Regions from separate parts of the Mesorhizobium sp. MC2-1-1 genome, predicted to be linked through region 2. Evidence: riboswitches for the same ligand, from Rfam matches in the RefSeq annotation. Region 2 holds a riboswitch; the other holds the start of a gene.

Evidence for each region. Region 2 has a riboswitch for S-adenosylmethionine ahead of ACR64R_RS26550 (O-succinylhomoserine sulfhydrylase). Riboswitches for the same ligand answer to the same signal wherever they lie in the genome.
Region 1: it holds a riboswitch for S-adenosylmethionine, as region 2 does, so the genes downstream of both, metX (homoserine O-acetyltransferase MetX) here and ACR64R_RS26550 (O-succinylhomoserine sulfhydrylase) in region 2, are expected to answer to the same signal.

What each region holds. Positions count from the first base shown of each region.
Region 1 is NZ_CP195205.1:3,877,634-3,885,218, forward strand. Features, by position in the region: gene ACR64R_RS19160 (sugar kinase) at 1-851, shown strand, start outside; partial or broken gene ACR64R_RS19165 (prephenate/arogenate dehydrogenase family protein) at 867-1,803, opposite strand; gene hisC (histidinol-phosphate transaminase) at 1,810-2,922, opposite strand; SAM riboswitch at 3,050-3,127, shown strand; gene metX (homoserine O-acetyltransferase MetX) at 3,221-4,390, shown strand; gene metW (methionine biosynthesis protein MetW) at 4,425-5,042, shown strand; gene ACR64R_RS19185 (glycosyltransferase family 2 protein) at 5,295-6,224, shown strand; gene ACR64R_RS19190 (DUF1194 domain-containing protein) at 6,297-6,479, opposite strand; gene ACR64R_RS19195 (ABC transporter ATP-binding protein/permease) at 6,538-7,585, opposite strand, start outside.
Region 2 is NZ_CP195205.1:5,383,105-5,390,689, forward strand. Features, by position in the region: gene araD1 (AraD1 family protein) at 1-552, shown strand, start outside; gene ACR64R_RS26540 (hypothetical protein) at 706-1,020, shown strand; gene ACR64R_RS26545 (2'-deoxycytidine 5'-triphosphate deaminase) at 1,046-2,140, opposite strand; SAM riboswitch at 2,278-2,355, shown strand; gene ACR64R_RS26550 (O-succinylhomoserine sulfhydrylase) at 2,412-3,602, shown strand; gene ACR64R_RS26555 (ceramide glucosyltransferase) at 3,638-4,783, opposite strand; partial or broken gene apaG (Co2+/Mg2+ efflux protein ApaG) at 5,103-5,496, shown strand; gene ACR64R_RS26565 (Hsp33 family molecular chaperone) at 5,569-6,597, opposite strand; gene argF (ornithine carbamoyltransferase) at 6,721-7,585, opposite strand, start outside.

The DNA.
Region 1 (7,585 bases), 1.5 Mb from region 2:
ATCAAGGCAAGTTCATCGCCAGCGATGGGGTCCAGCTGGCTTCCGGCATGGCGACGAGCGCCGCCTGCGCCGCGCACCGCCTCGGCGCCGAGGTCTCGCTTTGGGCGAGCGCCGGCGACGATCTCGTCGGCGACCAGTTGATCGCCGACATACAGGCCGAGGGCGTCGATTGCAGCCTTATTCGCCGCGTTCCCGGCGCGCGCTCGGCGCTGGCCGCGATCCTGGTGGATGCGCATGGCGAGCGCGTCATCGTCCCCTTCTACGACAGACGAGCGCAAGCCGATCCCGAGGCGTTGCCGCTCGCCGAACTCTCCGCCTTCGACGCGGTGCTCGTCGATGTCCGCTGGCCGGGCGCCGCGGCGCTCGCTCTGAGCGCGGCCAGATCGATCGGCCGCCCGGCAATCCTGGACGCCGACACCGCGCCCGTCGAGGTTCTGGAGCGCTTGCTGCCCTTGGCGTCGCATATAGTTGCCTCGGAGCCCGCGGCCCGCATCGTCTGCGGCCACGCGCTTGACCCCGAAAGCGCCTGCGCCGACCTCGCCTCGCGCACCGACGCCTTTGTCGCGGTGACCGGCGGCGCGGCCGGCACCTGGTGGCACGACCGGGCAACCGGGGGCGTGCGCCATGTCGAGGCGCCGAGGGTCAAGGCTGTCGACACGCTCGCCGCCGGCGACGTCTTCCACGGCGCCTTTGCCGTTGCCCTCGCCGAGGCGATGCCGATGGAGGAAGCGCTACGCTTCGCCAGCGCCGCCGCCGCGCTCAAATGCCTGCGTTTCGGCGGCAGGCTCGGCGCGCCGAATAGGGCCGAGACGCTGGCCATGATGACGGCGAACTGGCCGGCATCGCAATAGCGCCGAGGAATCCGCTTACGATTTGGCCGGGTGCTCGACGGCCTGCCGACCAAAATCCGGCACGTCGATGTCCTGGCCGGCCTCGATGATCGAGCGGCGGATGGCGCGGGTACGAGTGAAGAGATCGAACAGCTTCTCGCCGTCGCCCCAGCGGATCGCCCGCTGCAGCGAGGCGAGAGTCCTCCGAGAATCGCGCCAGCATCTCCAGGATCGCGTCCTTGTTGTGCAGGCAGACATCCCGCCACATGGTAGGGTCCGAGGCGGCAAGCCGGGTGAAGTCGCGGAAACCGGAAGCGGAATATTTGATGACCTCGCTCTTGGTCACCGCCTCCAGATCGTCCGCCGTGCCGACGATGTTGTAGGCGATGATGTGCGGCAGGTGCGAAACGATCGCCAAGGTCATGTCGTGATGCTGCGGATCCATCGTGTCGATGTTGGAGCCGCAGCGCCGCCAGAATTCCGAGAGCTTCTCGAGCGCCGAGGGGTCGGTGCCAGTCAATGGCGTGAAGATGCACCAGCGGTTCTCGAAGAGATCGGCGAAGCCGGCGTCTGGTCCGGATTTTTCCGTGCCTGCCAGCGGATGTCCGGGAATGAAGTGCACGCCCTCCGGCACATGCGGCTGCATCTGCGCGATAACGGAGGCCTTGGTCGAGCCGACATCGGTAAGGATGGCGCCTTTCTTCAGTGCCGGCGCGATCTCGGCCGCAACCTCGCCCGATGAGCCGACCGGCACAGAGACGATAACGAGGTCGGCATCGCGCACCGCTTCCCTGGCATCGGTCGTGTAGGAATCGCCAAGGCCGAGCTCTTCGGCGCGCTTCAACGTCGATGCGCTGCGCGTCGCGATGGCGACATGGCGCGCCAGGCCCTCGCGGCGGATGACGCGGGCAAGCGACGACCCGATCAGGCCGATGCCGACCAGCGCTATTTTCTCGAACATCGGTGATGCCATGGTGCTTCAGCTTTTCAGGAAGGTCTTGAGCGCCTCGACGACGCCGCGATTGGCCTCCTCGGTGCCGATGCTCATGCGCAGCGCGTTGGGAAAGCCGTAGCCGGTAACACGGCGCAGTATATAGCCGCGCTGGCTCAGATAGTCGTCGGCCGCGGCCGCCGAGTGCTTATTGTCGTCGGGGAAATGGATCAGCAGGAAATTGCCGACGCTGGGCGTCACGCGCAGCCCAAGCCCGACCAACTGTTCGCTGAGCCAGGTCAGCCATTTCTCGTTATGCGCCACGCTGCGCTCGATATGGGCGCGGTCGCGGATAGCGGCAATGCCGGCCTCGATCGCGGTTGCGTTGACGTTGAAGGGACCGCGAATGCGGTTGATGGCGTCGACGATATGCGGTGGTCCATACATCCAGCCGATGCGCGCGCCGCCTAGGCCGAGCTTGGAGAATGTGCGGGTCATGACGACGTTTTCCGAACTGCCGGCGAGCTCGATGCCGGCTTCGTAGTCGTTGCGCCGCACATATTCGGCATAGGCGGCATCCAGCACCAGGAGCACATGCTTCGGCAGAGACGCATGCAGGCGGCGCACCTCCTGGAACGGCACATAGGTGCCGGTCGGATTGTTGGGATTGGCGAGGAAAACGATCTTCGTGCGCGGTGTGACCGCGGCAAGGATCGCATCGACGTCGGCGCGTTCGTCGGTTTCCTTGACCGCCACCGGCTTGGCGCCCGCCGCCTGGATGTAGATCTTGTAGACCATGAAGGCGTGTTCGGTGAACACGGCCTCGTCGCCTGGCGCGAGGTAGGTCTGCGCCAGCAGCCCGAGGATCTCGTCGGAGCCGTTGGAGCAGATGATGTTTGCAGGGTTCAGTCCATGCACCTCGGCGATCGCCTCGCGTAGCCGCCGCGCCGTGCCATCGGGATAGACGTCGAGCTTGGCCGCCACTTCGCGCGCGGCCTCGATTGACTTCGGCGAGGGCCCCAGCGGATTCTCGTTCGACGACAGTTTATAGACTTTCGTCACCCCGGCGGGCGCGGTGCTTTTTCCTGGCACATAGGCCTCGATGTCCATGATGCCCGCGCGGGGCGTCGGACGTGCCTGATCCTGCTTCATGTCACAAATCCGTCGAGAAGACCTTCGTCCGAAGGCCGCAGCGGAAATACAGGCCACGGGCTGGAATGTCGAGTGCCGGCGCTTGCGGCAGGATGCTTACCGTTGACGAACGGCGGCGCTGGTCCTAGAAGGATTGTCAGACTTCCGTGGTGATTTGGCCGGTCGGCTTGCAGCCACGTTAAACAACTCGCTAAAGGGCCGTTTGCAATCTGTAACCGGCTTTGCGAAGGCAGGCCGGTTTTTTGTTGTCCGCGGACCGGCCGGATAACGCGCCGGAAAAAGTCCGGTGCGGACGGATGAGGGTGCCATGGCCGCAGAGCGTGCAGCAAGGACCAACGACGAGGCCGACAATCCGTCGAGTCCGGTGTTGCGCTTTGGCGCCGACAAGCCGCTGAAGCTCGATGCCGGCACCTTTCTTGCGCCTTTCCAGATCGCTTACCAGACCTATGGCACGCTTAACGACGCGCGCTCCAACGCCATCCTCGTCTGCCATGCGCTGACGGGGGACCAGCACGTCGCCAACACCAATCCGGTGACCGGCAAGCCCGGCTGGTGGGAAGTGCTGATCGGCCCCGGCAAGATCATCGACACCAACCGCTTCTTCGTCATCTGCTCCAACGTCGTCGGCGGCTGCCTCGGCTCGACCGGCCCGGCCTCGACCAACCCGGCCACCGGCAAGCCCTATGGGCTCGACCTGCCGATCATCACCATCCGCGACATGGTGCGGGCGCAATCGATGCTGGTCGATCATTTCGGCATCGAGAAGCTGTTTTGCGTGCTCGGCGGCTCGATGGGCGGCATGCAGGTGCTGGAATGGGCGGCCAGCCATTCGGAGCGCGTTTTCTGCGCCCTGCCGATCGCCACCGGCGCCCGCCATTCCTCACAGAACATCGCCTTCCACGAGGTCGGCAGGCAGGCGGTCATGGCCGATCCGGATTGGCATGGCGGCAGATATCTCGAGTTCGGCAAGCGGCCGGAAAAAGGGCTCGCCGTCGCGCGTATGGCCGCCCACATCACCTACCTTTCGGAAGCCGCGCTGCATCGCAAGTTCGGCCGCAATTTGCAGGACCGTGAAGAGCTGACATTCGGCTTCGACGCCGATTTCCAGATCGAGAGTTACCTGCGCCACCAGGGCATGACCTTCGTCGACCGTTTCGACGCCAATTCCTATCTCTATCTGACCCGTGCGATGGATTATTTCGACCTTGCCGCCGATCACGGCGGGCGCCTTGCCGACGCCTTCGCCGGCACCAGGACGCGCTTCTGCCTGGTCTCCTTCACCAGCGACTGGCTGTTTCCGACCGAGGAGAGCCGCTCGATCGTGCATGCCTTGAACGCGGCGGGCGCTTCCGTTTCCTTCGTCGAAATCGAGACCGATCGCGGCCACGACGCCTTCCTCCTCGACGAGCCCGAGTTGTTCGCCGCCATCAACGGCTTCATCGCCTCGGCCGCCCGCGCCAGAGGGCTCGGCGCATGAGCGGAACGCAAACCCAGGATCGGACCGTATCCCCATGAGCGTCAATCGCGCCCAGCGTGTCGACCTCGATGTCGTCACCGATCTCATTCCGGCCAATTCGCGCGTGCTCGACGTAGGCTCGGGCGACGGCGTGCTCCTGGAACTGCTGCAGGAGACCAAGCAGGTCGACGGCCGCGGCCTGGAGCTTTCGCAGCGCGGCGTCAACGAATGCGTGGCGCGCGGCCTGTCCGTCATCCAGGGCGACGCCGACACAGATCTGAAATTCTACCCCGACAAGGGCTTCGACTTCGTCGTGCTGTCGCAGACGCTGCAGGCGACGCGCAACCCGAAGGTGGTGCTCGACGAACTACTCAGGATCGGCAACCGCGCCATCGTCTCCTTCCCCAATTTCGGCCACTGGCGCGTGCGCTTCTCGCTTTTGGTCAAGGGCAGGATGCCGGTCACCAAGGACCTGCCCTATTCCTGGTACGACACGCCCAACATCCACTTCTGCACCATCCGCGATTTCGTCAACCTGTGCGAGGAGCTCGGTGCGACCGTCGAGAGGGCCACCGCGCTCGACGCCAACGGCCAGAAGATCGGCTTGTCGATGCCCTGGTGGTTCTGGAATTTCTTTGGTCAGCAGGCGGTGTTTCTGTTGAAGAGGACTTGACCTCACGGAGCGTGATCGATCAGCGCATGTCCCTCGCCTTGAGCGGACCTGTCCCACCGAACCCAAGGGCCGATCCTGTCGTCTTCAAACCGCAATGCCACGGGAAAGCCGCCTGTTGCCGCATTTCTTGGCGATAGCGGCGTGACACAAGCGTGGCTTTTCTGTAGCGTCGGCCACGATCAGAGATGGGAACCGAAGATTATCCTGAGACCCATCCGGCACACACCACATCCGACCAGTCACGGCAGCCCGATGTCGAGCGAAGACGTTCCGCTGATTACTGTGATCACGCCGACTCACAACCGGCGCAGCCAGGTCGTGCGCGCGGTGGAAAGCGTCCTGGCGCAGACGCTTACGCGCTTCGAGCACATTGTGGTCGACGATGGTTCGACGGATGGGACGGCCGCGGCGATCGCCGAAATCCGCGACCCGAGGCTGATCTATGTCGGCGCCAAATGGCGTGGCGCCAATGCCGCCCGCAATGCGGGCATAGAGCGGGCGCGGGCGCCCGTGGTGACTTTCCTCGATTCGGACGATGTCTATCTGTCGGACCGGCTGGAGCGGACGCTGGCTTGCTTCGACGAGAACCCTTCGCTCGAAGTGATGATCAGCTCCTTCCTGTCGCTGAAGGGCGGTCGCGCCACCAAATGCATCAATCGCGGCGCAATCCTCGACAAGAGCGCGCTGCAGCGGGCCCTGGTCTCCCAGACGATCTTCATTGCGGGCTCGGCGATCACGGCCCGGCTCGAGCCGTTGCTCGCGATCGGCGGCTACGACAGCGACGTGACGCGCATGCAGGACCGCGAGTTGCTGCTGCGCTTCGCCCAGCGCGGCGGCGCCTTGCTGTCCGAGGACATCGACTGGAAGAAATATAGTTCGGAGAATTCGATCTCCGGCCGCCGCGACGGCTATGTCGAGGCCTATGCCAACCTTATCGGCAAGCATCCCTATATCGCCGATCGCTATCCCGACATTCCGCCCTATATGATTGCGCGTCAGATCATCGCCGATATCCTCAAGGGCAGGCTGCCTCAGGCGCTCTCTGGTTATCACGCCAACCGGTCGTCCAAGTCGCTCGGCTATTCGCCGACCGAACTGGTGCGCGGCTATGTCGTCGGACGCCGCTGGCGCCGCGACTGTTATGACGAGTTCCGCGCCAAATATGGCGCCCGGCCAGTCTAGCGCGTGAACGGAGCCGGCTACCTGTCAGGTTCCGGAAAGTATGGATCGGAAGGCTGCCGCAGGCGCACCGCGTTAATGGAAACGCGATGGCGCCTCGATATAACCGGGGCGCTGGAGCGCGAACTCCTCATCATCCATGGACCGCGAGATGTCGACAGCAGGCACCAGCTCCACATCGGCCCGCATACCGTTGTCAGGCGCGGGCAACGAAGCCGCGCAGGCGAAACAGGCAAGCAGGCTGAGCATCTCGAGCATGGCTGCGGGCGTTCTGTCGGCGCCGGCGATAATTCCCCACGATCGCGGCAAAATAGAGCTATTTCCTGCGGCGCGCCGCCTGGGGTGGCGGTTCGATAGCCCCGGCGCGGACGCGCGCCGGCTTGAGGGCCGAACCGCCACTGTCCTTGACGATGGTGAAAGCCCGCGGAAAGAACTGGTTGTTGTGCAGGCCTCGCCCGATATTGAGGATTGCCGCATCCGGGAGCCTGGTCTGCAACATCGCTAGCACGCGCCGCAGCGTCGTGCCGTCCAACGTGTCCAGCGCCTCGTCGATGATGACCCATTTCGGCTTCCGCAGCGCCAACCGGGCAAAAGCCAGCAGGCGCTGCTCGTCATCCGCCAGCTCACGCTCCCAGCGCGCCGAGCGGTCGAGCTGGGATGACAGGCGCTCCAGGCCGACCTCGCCGAGCACGGCCTTGATCTCGGCGTCGTCGATCTTGGCGCCTTCGACGTGGTTCAGCACGTCGCGCAGCGAACCAAGCGGGAAGTAAGGCGTGCGCGGCACGAAGAATGGCTTCTCCCCGTCCGGCATGCCGATTCGTCCCCCTCCCCAGGGCCATAGGCCTGCCAGGGCACGGAAGAACAGCGTCTTGCCGGCGCGCGGATCGCCGGTGATCATGATGTGCTCGCCCGGATGGATTTCGACATTCGTCTCGGAAAGCTTGGTACAGCCGTCGGGCGAGGCGACTTCGAGCTTGTCGAAAGTCAGCTTGCCGTCCGGATTTTCCCCGATCTCGATACGCTTCTCCTTGTCGTGCAGGATGTCCGTTTCGCCAAGCGCGATTCGGAAATCGGCGACACGCATCAGCGTCGCGCGCCAGTCGGCGATGGCCCCGATATTGTTGATGAACCAGCGCAGCGAGGAATTCACCTGATTGAACGCGCCCACCGCCATCATCAACCCGCCAAAGCTGATGTCGCCCGCGAAATAGACCGGCGCCGCCACCAGGATCGGGGCCACCACGGTGATCCAGCCATAGCCATCGGTTACCCAGGAAAGATTGATCTGGGCGCTATAGATACGTCGCATGGCGCCTAGCACAGTGCCGAGGTCGAGCTCGAGCTGGCGCCTTGCATCGGCCTCG
Region 2 (7,585 bases):
ATGGCAGTGGCGCCGGGCGCGCCGCTGGTGTCGCCGGCCTTCGCGCAGGATGGCGGCGAGGAGCCCGAGATCGCCGGCATCTACGTCATTGGCGACGACGGCGCGCCGTTCCGTGTCGGCTTCACGCTGTCCAACGAATTTTCCGACCATGTGACCGAGCGGGTGAACTATCTGTTCCTCGCCCATTCCAAGTTGCGCAACGCCTCGTTCGGACCTGAAATCCTGATCGGCGACCTTCCTGCCGATGTCAGGGGCTCATCACGCATCTGGCGCGACGGCAAGCTGCTTTGGGAAAAGCCGTTCCTGTCCGGCGAAGCGAACATGTCGCACACCATCGCCAATCTCGAACACCACCACTTCAAATATTCGGCCTTCCGCCAGCCGGGCGACGTGCATGTGCATATGTTCGGCACCGCTACATTGTCCTTCGCCGACGGCATCAGGACCGAAGCCGGCGACGTGTTCGAGATCGAGGCCAAGGATTTCGGCTTGCCGTTGCGCAACCCGCTGGAGATCGAAAAGCCGGTGAAGGTGACGGTGAAGGCGCTCTAGAACGGACAGGGCTGGATGGACCGAAAGCGGATCGGCTTTGCGTTGATGGGCCTTGGCCTTGCCTTCGTCTTTATGTCCTCCACCGCCTATGGCGCAGCCAAATGCAGTCCGGTCTCCTACCGCCAAGCCCGATCGGCGATGACGAGCCGGCTTATGGCCACCGGTTATTCCAAACCGCAAGTGGGCTTCCTGATGCGCAACACGGATCGCATGACATCGGCGCTGCAGGCCAGCGGGCTCAACGACAAGGCCAAGGCTTGCGGCATCGACTCCGCGCGAGCTTACGTCCTCGCATGCCTCGACAAGCAACTGTTCCCTTTGCAGTCCGGCACAAGCGCCTCGCTAGACGACGAGAGCCAAACAAGGGGATTTTGGGGCAGAAAGCGCCTGACCGTACGCGAACTGCTGTTCATCGGCGAGTTCTATGGCTGTCTTGGCGCTGCGAAAGCATATCTATTTCGCGGCTAACGCCAGCGAGGCTGAGCTGTCGCAATCACCGCGCCGTACGGAAATGCTTGGAGAGCTTCAAGCCCTGCGCCTGATAGTTCGAGCCGAGATCGGTGCCGTAAAGCGCCTGTGGGCGCTTCAGCATATGCTCGTAGACGAGGCGGCCGACGATCTGGCCGTGATCAAGGATGAAGGGCACTTCGTGGCTGCGCACTTCGAGCACGGCGCGGCTGCCGCTGCCGCCGGCTGCGGAGTGACCGAATCCCGGATCGAAGAAGCCGGCATAATGGACGCGGAACTCGCCGACCATCGGGTCGAAGGGCGTCATCTCGGCGGCATAGAGCGGCGGCACATGCACGGCCTCGCGGCTGACCAGAATGTAGAACTCGTCCGGGTCGAGCACCAACTCGCCGGCGCCGCTCTTGTAGATCGGCTCCCAGAAATCGACGACATCCTGCGCGGCGCGCTTGTCGACGTCGACCAGGCCGGTGTGGTGCTTGCCGCGATAACCGACAAGCCCGTCCTTGTCGCCGTCGAGGTCGATGGAAAGCGCGATGCCGCCGCCGGAAATGTTGGGCGGCTCGGTGGCGACCAGCATCTCGGCGCGGTGAAGATCGCGTAGCTCGTTCTCCGAGAGCACCGCATTGCCGATGCGGAAACGGATCTGCGACAGGCGCGAGCCGGCGCGCACCACGATCGGGAAGGTGCGAGGGCTGACTTCGAGGTAGAGGGGACCGTGATAGCCGGCGGCGATCTTGTCGAACTCATGGCCGCGGTCGGTCATCACCCGCGTGAAAATATCGAGACGGCCGGTGGAGCTCTTAGGGTTGGCCGAGGCGGAAACCCCGGCGGGCAGCGCCAAGCTTTCAAGCAGCGGCACGATATAGACGCAGCCGGTTTCCAGCACCGCGCCCCCGGCGAGGTCGATCTCGTGCAGCTTCAGCCGCTCGAGCTTGTCGGCGACCAGATGATCGGGCCCCGGCAGGAAGGAAGCGCGCACGCGATAGGCCCTGTCGCCGAGCCTGAGATCGAGGCTGGCCGGCTGGATCTGGTCGGCGTCCGGCGCGCGCGGCGACTTCAGCGCTTTCGCCTTGAACAGCGCCGCGATCTCCTGATCCGGAAGAATGCCTGTCTGCCGCAAAGGCTGGCTCCATCGAGGCCGGTCTCTTTGTGGCAGGTTCTTGCCGCAAAACCGCTGGACACTTTTGCGGAACCTGCCTGGTACAAACCTCTTAATGAAGCCGGCAATTGACGCAAGCGCCGCGCGGGTCTAAAGGGTCGTTATCCCGTGGTGATTTGGCCGGTCGGCTTGCAGCCACGTTAAACAAGTCGCTAAAGGACCGTCGAGCCGCAAGGCTATATGGACCGGTTGCGACTTCGCGGCCGGTTTTTTTGTGTCTGGAAGCAGGGCTATGAGCATCAAGAAGCGCAACTGGAAACCTCAGACGGCACTCGTGCACAGCGGAACGCTGCGTTCCCAATTTGGCGAGACGGCCGAGGCGATGTACCTCACGCAGGGCTATGTCTACGAGACGGCGCAGGCCGCGGAGGCCCGCTTCAAGGGCGAGGAGCCCGGCTTCATCTATTCGCGCTACGCCAATCCGACCGTCGACATGTTCGAAAAGCGCATGTGCGCGCTGGAGGGCGCCGAGGATGCCCGCGCCACGGCCTCCGGCATGGCCGCCGTTTCCGCCGCATTGCTCTGCAGCGTCAAGGCCGGCGACCATATCGTCGCCGCGCGCGCCCTGTTCGGCTCCTGCCGGTGGATTGTCGAGACGCTGGCGCCGCGCTACGGCATCCAGGCGACGCTGGTGGACGGGCGAGACATTGCAAACTGGGAGAGGGCGGTCAGGCCGAACACCAAGCTGTTCTTCCTGGAAAGCCCGACCAACCCGACGCTGGAGGTGGTCGACATCGCCGCGGTCGCCAGGCTCGCCAATTCGATCGGGGCGCGCGTGATCGTCGACAACGTCTTCGCCACGCCGCTGCAACAGAAGCCCTTGCAACTCGGCGCCCATATCGTCGTCTATTCGGCAACCAAGCACATAGACGGCCAGGGCCGCTGCCTCGGCGGCGTCATCCTCTCCGACAAGAAATGGATCGACGAGAACCTGCACGACTATTTCCGCCACACCGGGCCGAGCCTGTCGCCCTTCAATGCCTGGACGATGTTGAAGGGCCTGGAAACGCTGCCGCTGCGCGTGCGCCAGCAGACCGAGAGCGCCGGCAAGATCGCCGATTTGCTGGCCGGCAGGCCGGAGATCGCCCGCGTCATCTATCCTGGCCGCGCCGACCACCCGCAGGCCGATATCGTCAAGAAGCAGATGTCCGGGGGCTCGACGCTGATCTGCCTCGAGGTGAAGGGCGGCAAGCAGGCGGCATTCGCCTTCCAGAACGCGCTCGATATCGTGCTGATCTCAAACAATCTCGGCGACGCCAAGAGCCTGATCACCCATCCGGCGACGACGACGCACAAGAACCTGAGCGACGAGGCGCGGGCAGAGCTTGGCATCGGGCCCGGCACGCTCAGGCTCTCCGTCGGCCTTGAGGACACGGACGATCTGCTGGAGGACGTCGAACAGGCGCTGAAGGCGGCGAGATAGCGGACGCCACAAGGAAGGGACAGCGTGGGTGCCGTTCAGGCGCCTTCTTCCAGCTCGGTCATCGCCTTGGTGCGGATGGTCATGGCATTGCCGCGCCAATCGACCGCGCCTCCCAGCCATCCCCGCACCCAGATGGCGGGCAGCATGACGTCGCGCACGATCATCGCGGTCACGCTGAGCGGCGACAGATACCAGCCTTTTGCCCAGGCGAGCAGGCATTCCGGCAGATAGGCGACGACCAGCACGCAGAGCGCCGCCGTGGGCAGGCTGACACCGGCGCTCGCCGCCGCGACCAGGCCAAGCAGCAGCGGCAATGCCGCGCCGGTCAGGATCTCCGGTGCGAAGAACAGCGGGAAGGTGACGCGGCGCAGCCTTGCCCAGCGCGCCTGGCGCGACCAGATCTCACCGAGCCGGCGCTGGCCGAGCGGCTGCTCGAACGGCGAGGCGACGAGATTGACCTTGAGACCGAGTCCGTTGACCAGCTTGGTCGCCGCCGCATCCTCGGCGATCTCGGCGGCCAAGGCATGGATGCCGCCATTGGCATCCAGCATCGGCTTGTTCCACAACATGCTCTTGCCCTGGGCGAAACCGAGGCCGAGGGCCTCGCCGGCATACTGCCAGCGCGCCTGCAGCGTGTTGAGGAAGGCACATTCGACCTCGGCCCAGAAACCGTCCGGCCGAGAGCCGATCGGCGTCGAGCAGACGAGGCCGGTATCCGGGCGCCATGCCGCCATCATCTGCTGGACGTAGTTCGCCGGCATCAGCACGTTGGAATCGGCGAGGATCGCCCAATCGTAGCGCGCCGCCTGCCATCCCTTGACGCAATTGTTGAGCTTGGGATTGGCGCTGATGCGATCGTCGCCGACCAGAAGCCGCGCCGGAACCTTGGGGTTGAGCGCGATCGCCGTATCGATGAGCTTCGCCACCGGGTCTTCGGCATGCGCAACGCAAAAGATCAGTTCATAGCGCGGCCAATCGAGCGAGAAGGCGCGCCGCAGCGTCTCTTCCGTGAACGGCTCGACGCCGCGCGACGGCACGATGATCGAAACCGGCGGCCGCAGGCCGGAGGGGGGCGCAACGACACGCCGCTTCTTAAGCCGCGACGAGGCGAGCAGGATGCTGGCGAGATTGGCGAGAAGAAGGGCTGACGAACCCAAGGCGGCTGCGATAGTCAGTTCCATTGAGATATGGTCACTCCCGGCAGAGAGTTTCACCGTTTCGGCGAAACGGCGAACCACTCTATCTCTTTGTTTTCACGCAATTGCGGACGGAAAACCGTTTACACTTTTCCTGGATGCTCTGGGCCGAACGCGGCCGTTTGATCAGTCGACGGAGCGCCCGAGTCGCCCGGCATGGCCTGTGCACACCAACATTGTCGTGTGTCACTTAAATGACATTGTTTTTCGGCACGTGCGGCAAAGGCTGGCGGTATGACCGGCGCCTCGCGTGATAACAGCGAAGCGCCGCGCATATTCCACGCGGCGGCAACCGGAGTAGCCCATGTATCGCGCAGTGACGCGCAACATCGAAGTGCTGGTCAGGCCGTTCTATCTGGAGGATAGAGTCCGACCCCTCCGAGAACCGCTACGTCTGGGGCTATCAGGTGACGATCGACAACCGCTCCGACGAGTTCGTCCAGCTTTTGTCGCGCTACTGGCACATTACCGACGGCCAGGGCCGTGTCGAGGAGGTGCGCGGCGCCGGCGTCGTCGGCGACCAGCCGGAGCTCAACCCCGGGGATAGCTATCAATACACATCAGGCTGCCCGCTCTCGACATCCTCGGGCATCATGGTCGGCCATTACACGATGCGCAACGGCCGCGGCGAGACCTTCGATATCGCCATTCCAGCCTTCTCGCTCGACATGCCGGGGACAAGGCGGACGGTGAATTAAGAACTCGAGTTCCTCGAATTAAGAACTCGAGTTCCTCTCCCCCTCAAAGCGGGGGAGAGGAAGGGGACCTTCTCAATTCACGAACTCGGCCGGGTCGAAGTCGTATTGCGTCGAGCAGAACTCGCAGGCGACATGGATGCCACCCTCCTCTGTCGACTCCTTGATCTCCTCGGCCGAAAAGCCCTCGAGGATGCCGCGGATCTTCTCGCGCGAGCAGGAGCACCGGTCGTCGACCGGCACGCCGCGGAAGACGCGCACGCCGTGCTCGTGGAAGAGCCGGTAAAGCAGCCGCTCGGCGCCCACAGTCGGATCGATCAGTTCCGTCTGCTCGATCGTGCCGAGCAGCGCCAGCAATTCCTGCCAGGAATTGTCGGCCGGCTGGTCGGTCACCTCGCGGTCGTCGCCGTCACCCCCAGAAATATCGGGAATGCGCATGCGCTCCGGCGCCTGCGGCAGGAACTGCGCCAGGATGCCGCCGGCCCGCCATTGCTCACGCGCTCCGCCTGGACCTGGCGTGACCAGCTTGGCGACCGACATCCTGATATCCGTCGGGATCTGCTCCGATTGGCGGAAATAGGTGCGAGCGGCATCCTCCAGGGAAGTGCCGTCGAGCTGGACGATGCCCTGATAGCGCTGCGTGTGTGCGCCCTGGTCGATGGTCAAGGCCAGCACACCGTTGCCGAGCAGCGCCTGCTGCGAGGTCTCGCTGGCGTCGATCAGGGCCTGCAGCCGGTCGGCATCGAAGCGCGCATAGGCGCGCAATGCATGCGGTGTCGTGAAATCAGCCACCAGCATGTCGACCGGGCCATCGGTGCGGGTCTGCAGGATGAACTTGCCTTCGAACTTCAGCGAGGTGCCGAGCAGGACGGTGAGCACGCAGGCTTCCGCCAGCAGGCGGGCGACGGGCTCGGGATAATTGTGGCGGCTCAAAATAGCGTCGAGCATCGTCCCGAGCTGCACGGTGCGGCCGCGCACATCGAGCGGCGCTACCTCGTAAGGCACGACATGATCGTCGCCGGCGAAGCCGAATTCACCGAGTTGGGGTTTATGCTCAGCCAAGGTCTGGGTTTCCAACATGACAAAACTCCGGGGCGCAGCCATGCAACCCGATGAGCCGCATGCGTCCAAGCGCGTTCAATTTACGTGATGGCCCGCAAATAGGCATCACATATCCCCGGATCAAGTCGACACTCCCCGGTACCAGTCGGCGCCAGTCGTGTCGGATCAAGCGCCCAGGCACCAGGCCAGCACAGCCTTCTGGGCGTGCAGCCGGTTCTCGGCCTCGTCGAAGACCACCGAATGCGGCCCGTCGATTACTTCGTCGGTGACTTCCTCGCCGCGATGCGCCGGCAGGCAGTGCATAAACAAGGCGTCGGACTTGGCCTTGGCCATAAGCGCAGCGTTGACCTGATAGGGCAGGAAGACGTTGTGACCGCGGGCGCGGTGCTCCTGGCCCATAGAGACCCAGCTGTCGGTGACCACGCAATCGGCCTGGTCGACCGCTTCCTCAGCGGAACGCGCGAACCTGACCTTCCCGCCATTGGCCTTCGACCAGTCGACATATTTCTCGAAGGGCTCGCTGCCCTCCGGCACCGCGACATTGACGTTGAAACGGAACCGCGCCGAGGCTTCCAGGAGCGAGTGCAGCACATTGTTGCCGTCGCCGGTCCAGGCAAAGGTCTTGCCGGCCACCGGGCCGCGATGCTCCTCGAAGGTCATGATGTCGGCCATGATCTGGCAGGGATGCGTGTCGTCGGTCAGCCCGTTGATGACAGGAACCGTTGCATTCTCCGTCAGCTCGATCAGCCGGTCATGCGAGGTGGTGCGGATCATGATGGCGTCGACATAGCGCGACAGCACTTTTGCCGTGTCGGCGATGGTTTCGGAACGTCCGAGCTGCATCTCGGTGCCGGTCAGCACGACCGTCTCGCCGCCGAGCTGGCGCATCCCGACATCGAAGGACACGCGGGTGCGCGTCGACGGCTTGTCGAAGATCATGGCCAGCACCTTGCCATCGAGCGGTTTGGAACGCTCGCCGGCCTTGAGCCTGGTCTTTCGCGCCATCGCGTCGTCCAGCATGATGCGCAGG